DNA from 2 places in the Cobetia sp. 14N.309.X.WAT.E.A4 genome. Region 1 is predicted to be linked to the other one. Evidence: riboswitches for the same ligand, from Rfam matches in the RefSeq annotation. Region 1 holds a riboswitch; the other holds the start of a gene.
The links. Region 1 has a riboswitch for thiamine pyrophosphate ahead of thiC (phosphomethylpyrimidine synthase ThiC). Riboswitches for the same ligand answer to the same signal wherever they lie in the genome.
Positions count from the first base shown of each region.

Region 2: linked by a shared signal. The riboswitch ahead of OW493_RS02690 (ABC transporter ATP-binding protein) and the one ahead of thiC (phosphomethylpyrimidine synthase ThiC) in region 1 are both predicted to bind thiamine pyrophosphate.

Region 1 is NZ_JAPNXT010000006.1:82,902-86,305, forward strand. Features, by position in the region: gene OW493_RS09960 (TIGR04282 family arsenosugar biosynthesis glycosyltransferase) at 1-369, shown strand, start outside; TPP riboswitch at 522-660, shown strand; gene tenA (thiaminase II) at 803-1,462, shown strand; TPP riboswitch at 1,653-1,793, shown strand; gene thiC (phosphomethylpyrimidine synthase ThiC) at 1,920-3,404, shown strand, end outside.
Region 2 is NZ_JAPNXT010000001.1:619,646-623,049, forward strand. Features, by position in the region: gene OW493_RS02685 (ABC transporter permease) at 1-582, opposite strand, end outside; gene OW493_RS02690 (ABC transporter ATP-binding protein) at 579-1,331, opposite strand; TPP riboswitch at 1,393-1,506, opposite strand; gene OW493_RS02695 (hypothetical protein) at 1,632-2,591, shown strand; gene OW493_RS02700 (potassium/proton antiporter) at 2,713-3,404, shown strand, end outside.

The DNA.
Region 1 (3,404 bases):
CAGGCCATGCTGCGCCACCTGCCCGCAGGCCCCGTGCTGCTGATGGGCTCTGACCTGCCCGCATTGGACAGTCAACGTCTGCGCGAGGCGGCGCGGTGCCTGCATGACCATGAGGCGGTGCTGCAGCCCAGCGAAGACGGGGGATACGGATTGATTGGCCTGAAAGCAGCCTGCCCGGCGGCCTTCCAGCTGGATCACTGGAGCCATGCCGACGTGAGCCGGGAGACTCTTGCACTGCTGGCTCAGGCAGGCAGAAGCGTCGGTTGCCTGCCTGTCAGCTGGGATGTCGATGAGCCTCACGATCTGGTGCGCCTGAGGCGACACTTCCCAGCCCTGATGGCGAACCTCTCCTCCTGTCAGCCTGCATGACATCTTTCCTGCAGCGCATGACACGCTTCCCGCATCGCAGGAAGCCCTTTCAGCATCGCAGAAGGCCTCCCAAAGTCGCATGGGTTTTAGGGCGGCAGAGGCTTTTCCTGCACCGCAGGACTGTTACACTCGAGATATCGTGACGTCTGAGTCACAGCTTGACGGGGTGCCGGTAAGACCGGCTGAGATGTCATTCGCACTGTTCGAGGCCTTGCATCGAGGTGCGTGAATGACGATCCCGCCGAACCTGATCCGGTTAGTACCGGCGTAGGGATCAAGCGCGAAGTGTTGCCGCACACCATCTTCACCTCTTCCAGGTGAACGCCGCACCTCCCCCGCTTTTTCCCTGCAGATTGCCGGACCTGACCACGCTCGAGCCAGACCTTTGCCACTCCATCACGGATTGGCAGCACGCTCACCGAGGGATGCGTCGATGCCCAGCTTTTCAGACCTGACCAGTGCCTGCGCCGAGGAATGGCGCGACTATCTCGAGCATGACTTCGTTCGCCAGCTCGGGGAAGGTCGTCTGCCAGAGGAGTCCTTCCGCCATTACCTGCAGCAGGACTACCTGTTCCTGATCCACTTCGCGCGCGCCTGGGCGCTTGCCGCCTACAAGAGCCGCACCCTCGCGGAGCTGCGTCAGGCCACGGCCAGTCTCGACACCATTCTCAATACCGAGCTCGACCTGCATATCGGCTACTGCAGCGAGTGGGGCATCAGCGAGGATGACCTGAGTGAGCTGCCGGAATCCCGCGCCACCCTGGCCTATACCCGTTACGTACTGGATTGCGGCCAGCGCGGCGATCTTCTCGATCTTCACGTGGCGCTCGCGCCCTGCCTGATCGGCTACGGCGAGATCGCCGAGTGGCTGCTGGATCAGGACACCACCGAGATCGAGGACAATCCGTACGCGGACTGGATCGCGATGTACTCCAGCGATGAGTTCAAGGAAGCGGTGGACGCCGAACGTGAATGGCTGGACGCTCGGCTCTCGGAGGTCTCGGAGCGCCGGCTGGGCGAACTGGTGGATGTCTTCCGCGATGCGACACGTCTCGAGATCGACTTCTGGCAGATGGGGCTTGATCGCGACTGATCCGTGGCAGGCCGTCGCCTGACAGGCCGCACCAGCGCGAACGGAAGATTCATCGATTTCCATGGGCTTGGGGACGTGGTCCTCTCGCCAATCATCCAGACACACCACAGGCCATCAGAGCCTGAATGCGAGCACGATGACCTGGGCCAGCACAACGCTCAGCACAGGTCATGCCCGCATTGAACTCTGAGCACGCTTGACGGGGTGCCGGTGGAACCGGCTGAGATCCTGCATGCATCACCTCGCCGCCAAATGGGCGAGGCTGCCAGCAAGGGGTCCCGTGGAACCTGAACCGGTTAGGACCGGCGTAGGAATCAAGCTGATGGTCAGCCGCTGCCCGCGGCCGCCTCGCTCCCGGGCCACCTGTTGGCAAGGAGTCGGCGATGGCCATCCTCTCCCTGCGCACGGTCTTCCCATGATGACGTCTGCCGTGACGTCGCCCTTTGAGGAGACCTGCATGAGCACTACCCCCACGACTCAAGATCCGCAAGCCACCAACGCCGCAGAACCGTCGCTCGCCCCCCAGCCTGAAGCTGCGCCGAAGGCGCGCGCACGTGCCGGTCGCAAGGATGGCAGTCGCCATCTCGCCAGCGAAGCCCGCGTCGACGCCGCCGCCATCGCGCCGCTGAGCGGCTCGCGCAAGATCTATATCGAAGGCTCTCGCCCGGACATCCGCGTGCCCATGCGCGAGATCGGCTGCTCGCCGACCCAGACCTCCAGCGGTCTGGAAGAGAATCCGCCGATCGTCGTCTACGACACCTCCGGCCCCTACACCGACCCGGCGGTCGAGATCGACATTCGTCGCGGGCTGGCGCCACTGCGCGAGAAGTGGATCGAGGAGCGCGGCGATACCGAACAGCTCAATCAGCTGAGCAGCGAATATGGTCGCGTGCGCCAGGCCGACCTGCGCCTGTCGTCCCTGCGTTTCGAGCTGGACCACCGCCCGCGTCGTGCCCTGCCGGGCAAGAATGTCACCCAGCTGCACTATGCGCGCCAGGGCATCATCACGCCGGAGATGGAGTACATCGCGATTCGCGAGAATCAGCGTCGTATCGCGCTGCGTGAGGAATATCAGGGCAGCGACTCCGTCGAGAGCATTCTGGGCCACCAGCACCCGGGCCACAGCTTCGGCGCCAACCTGCCCGACGAGATCACCGCCGAATTCGTGCGTGAGGAAGTCGCGCGTGGCCGCGCCATCATTCCCGCCAACATCAATCACCCGGAAAGCGAGCCGATGATCATCGGCCGCAACTTCCTGGTGAAGGTCAACGGCAACCTGGGCAACTCGGCGGTCACCTCCTCCATCGAGGAAGAGGTCGACAAGATGACCTGGGCGATCCGCTGGGGCTCCGACACCGTGATGGATCTCTCGACCGGCGCCAACATCCACGAGACCCGTGAATGGATTCTGCGCAACTCTCCCGTGCCCATCGGCACGGTGCCGATCTATCAGGCGCTGGAGAAGGTCGATGGCGTGGCCGAGAATCTTGATTGGGAGATCTTCCGCGACACGCTGATCGAGCAGGCCGAGCAAGGCGTCGACTACTTCACCATCCACGCCGGCGTCCTGCTGCGCTATGTGCCGCTGACCGCCAGCCGCGTGACCGGCATTGTCTCGCGCGGTGGCTCCATCATGGCCAAGTGGTGTCTGGCGCATCACGAGGAAAGCTTCCTCTATCGCCACTTCGAGGACATCTGCGAGATCTGCAAGGCCTACGACATCAGCCTGTCACTGGGCGATGGCCTGCGCCCGGGCTCGGTGGCCGATGCCAATGACGCCGCCCAGTTCGGCGAACTCGAGACGCTCGGCGAGCTGACGAAGATCGCCTGGCAGCACGATGTCCAGGTCATGATCGAAGGTCCGGGTCACGTGCCGATGCACCTGATCAAGGAGAACATGGACAAGCAGCTCAGCGAGTGCGACGAGGCGCCCTTCTACACC
Region 2 (3,404 bases), on a different contig from region 1:
CTCACCGATGACGGCCCCGATGGGAGCGGCTGTCGCTGCCATGCGCACGCCGGAGGCCAATGCCGGCAGCGCGGCGGGCAGTTGGACATGCAGCAGCAGTCGCCACGGGCTGGCGCCCAGGGTGTGGGCGAGATCCAGCCATCCCTGAGGGGTCTGGCGCAGGCCGTCGTAGCCGGTGGAGGCCACGGGGAAATAGATGATCAGCGTGGCCATCACGACCTTGGAGAGCATGTCATAGCCCAGCCACAGCACCAGCAGTGGGGCGATCGCGAACAGCGGAATCACCTGGCTGATCAGCAGCAATGGCAGCAGGGTGCGCCGCAGACGGGGGATGAACGCCAGTGCCAGCGCGGTGCTCAGCCCGAGAAGGACCCCCAGTACCAGCCCGCCAAGAATCTCGGCGAAGGTGATGCCGGCGTGGTGTGCCAGCATCGGGGCCTGACGGACCAGCACCTCCGCGACTGCCAGTGGCGCTGGCAGGATGTAGGGCGGCACGGCCGTGGTGATGATCACCAGTTGCCAGAGTCCCAGCAGGACGGCGGCGCTGATGGCGAGATGACGCAGGGCATGCAGGCGTTTCATGGCGTCTCCTCGCCGTCGCGCAGGCGTGTGATCAATTCGGACTGGGCCTGCTGCAGGGCGGGCAGGTCCAGCGGCACCGGGCGAGGCGGCGAGAGCCCCGGCAAGCGGTCGAGCACTGCCCCCTGCTGGCTGTCGCGGCCCGGACGCAGCACCAGCAGTTGGTCGGCCAGGCGCAGCGCCTCGAGCGGGTCATGCGTGACCATCAGCACGGTGCGTCCGTCCAGCAGCCGGCTGGCGAGATCATGCAGTTCGAGTCGCGTGATGGCGTCCACTGCGGAGAAGGGCTCATCCATCATCACCACCGGAGCCTGCTGGTAGAGCGTTCGCGCCAATGCGACGCGTTGGCGTTGCCCGCCGGAGAGGGCGTCTGGCCAGGCCTGCTCGCGCCCCTCCAGACCCACCGCTGCCAGCAGTTCGCGAGCCCGCTCGGTATCGCGAGGGCGACGATGGAGATCATCTCCCAGACACAGGTTGTCCAGCACCCGGCGCCAGGGCAGCAGCAGGTCCTGCTGCGCCATCCAGGCGACGCGACCCGCCAGTGGCTTGCCATCATCGGTGGTGAGTTCCAGCGTGTGATGGTCGGGCATCTCGAGGCCGGCCAGCAGGCGCAGCAGTGAGCTCTTGCCACAGCCCGAGCGGCCCAGCAGGGCCGTCCAGCTTCCGGCATCCAGACGCGCCGACAGATCACGAAACAGCGTATGGCTGGCGTAATCGATGCGGGCGTTGTTGAGGGAGAGTCCCAGCGACACAGTGTCATCCGTGGTCAGGCGGCATGCCGAGGGGAGGAAGCACGCAGGGCGCCTGACGCTTGGGCAGGTGACCGGAATTCCCTCCGCCGGTATCAACCGGATCAGGTTCCAGGGGTTGCCATGCGACGTGACGCATCGGCTCTCAGCCCACTTTCGGGCACCCCCATCCAGGCCGACAGTGTACCGTCACCTGCCCGCCGGTTGCATCCCTGCCATCGTCGGGGTGGCTGTCGTGTGGCTATGCTGCATGGCCCGGTGTTGGGTATGCTATCGAGGTATCGCAGCCTCAAGGAGATCAACATGCCTGATACCCCGGATCTCTCGACCTGCTCCAGCGGTTATCCCGTGCCACCGCGGCGACCCGTGATGCCAGACGCGACATCCGTGCCCAATGGCTGGCCGGAGGATGCGCTGACTCGCCGTCTTTCCACCTATCTGGGGCATGCGCTGGAGCCGCTGGCACTTGCCTGGCCGGATAGTGCCAACTGGTTGTGGCGACAGCGTGGCGGCACCCCCGGCCTGATCAAGCTGGCGCGGACCGGCCCGGATCACGACCCCTTCTGGCGAGCGATGCGCGGTGTCTTCGGCGCCGATCGCTGGGCGCAACCTGAGGCCCTGACACGGCTGGCGGGCGCGCTGCCGGCGCGTTTGCCCATCCCTCCGCTGCCGCTGACCTATCTGGGGCGTCTCGATGGCGCGCCCGTCTGGCATCTGCCGTGGTCCAGCGGTCAGCCCAGTGATCTCAGTGACACCTTCTGTGAGTTGCTGGGAGATCAGGTCGGGCGGCTGCATCAGGACACCGTGTCCGGCTTTGGCCAGCCCCTTGCCCAGCCCATGCCGTTGCTGCATTGGAATGCCCGCGTGACGCGTTTTCTCGCGCGCCATCCCCTGTCACACGAGCTGGGGGACCTGCCATCACGCACCTTCTCGCATCCCGCTCGCGCCGTCTGGAGTCTGCCGGACCTGCGCGCGGACCAATATCTGTGCGCCGCCACCGGCTGGGTATGGAGCGACTGGGAGGCACTGGTGTGGGCCCCGATCGAGTTCGACTGGGCACTGATCGAGTTGTTGCTGGAGACGCCGAGTCAGCGTGAGGCCTTCCTCGCCGGTTATTCGCGTCATGGGCGCATGGTCGATATCGACGGTCAGCGTGAGCTGTGCCGAGCCCTGTTGTGGGCGATGGAAGCCTTCGGTCCGACCCGCTACGCCGAGCTGGCGGCAGCCCCGGCCTGGGTGTCGCCGAGAAGCCTGACATGTTGATCGCAAGTCCATGAATATTTGAGAAATTTCTCTGCAGCCTCGTCGCTGACATGGAATACTGTCTCTGGGCCGTCGCAGACGTGATTCGAGACTTGGTGCCGGGAATGGCGGGGGAGCACACGTGGTAGAGAATCTGAACTATTACTTCTTGCTGGCGGGCATGCTCATCGCCTTGAGCGTGCTGGCAAGTCGGGTCTCGGCTCGTCTCGGCATGCCCCTGCTGTTGCTGTTCCTGGGACTCGGCATGCTGGCGGGGGAGGATGGCGTGCTCGGCATCCAGTTCGATGATGCCTCTACCGCGTACCTGATCGGCAATCTGGCGTTGGCACTCATTCTGCTCGATGGCGGTCTGCGCACCCGTCTCTCGACCTTCCGCGCGGGTCTCAAGCCGGCATTGGTGCTGGCGACCGTCGGGGTCTTCATGACCAGCGGGCTGGTGGGGCTGCTGGCCATGTGGCTGTTTGACCTCACCCTGATCGAAGGCCTGCTGGTCGGGGCCATCGTCGGCTCTACCGACGCCGCGGCGGTCTTCTCGCTACTGGGCGGGCAGGGGGTGCACCTCAACGAGCGGGTCGGGGCGACGCTGGAGATCGAGTCCGGTACCAACGACCCGATGGCCATCTTCCTCACCATCACCCTGGCCGAGATACTGACCGGACAGCTGTCGGGGGTCGCCGCCGGACTCATGAGCTTCGCGCTGCAGTTCGGGGTCGGTGCGGGCATGGGGATCGCCGGTGGCTGGTTGATCGCCCGTCTGATGCGCTATCTGGATCTGGCGCCCGGCCTCTATTCCCTGCTGGCGCTGGCGCTGGG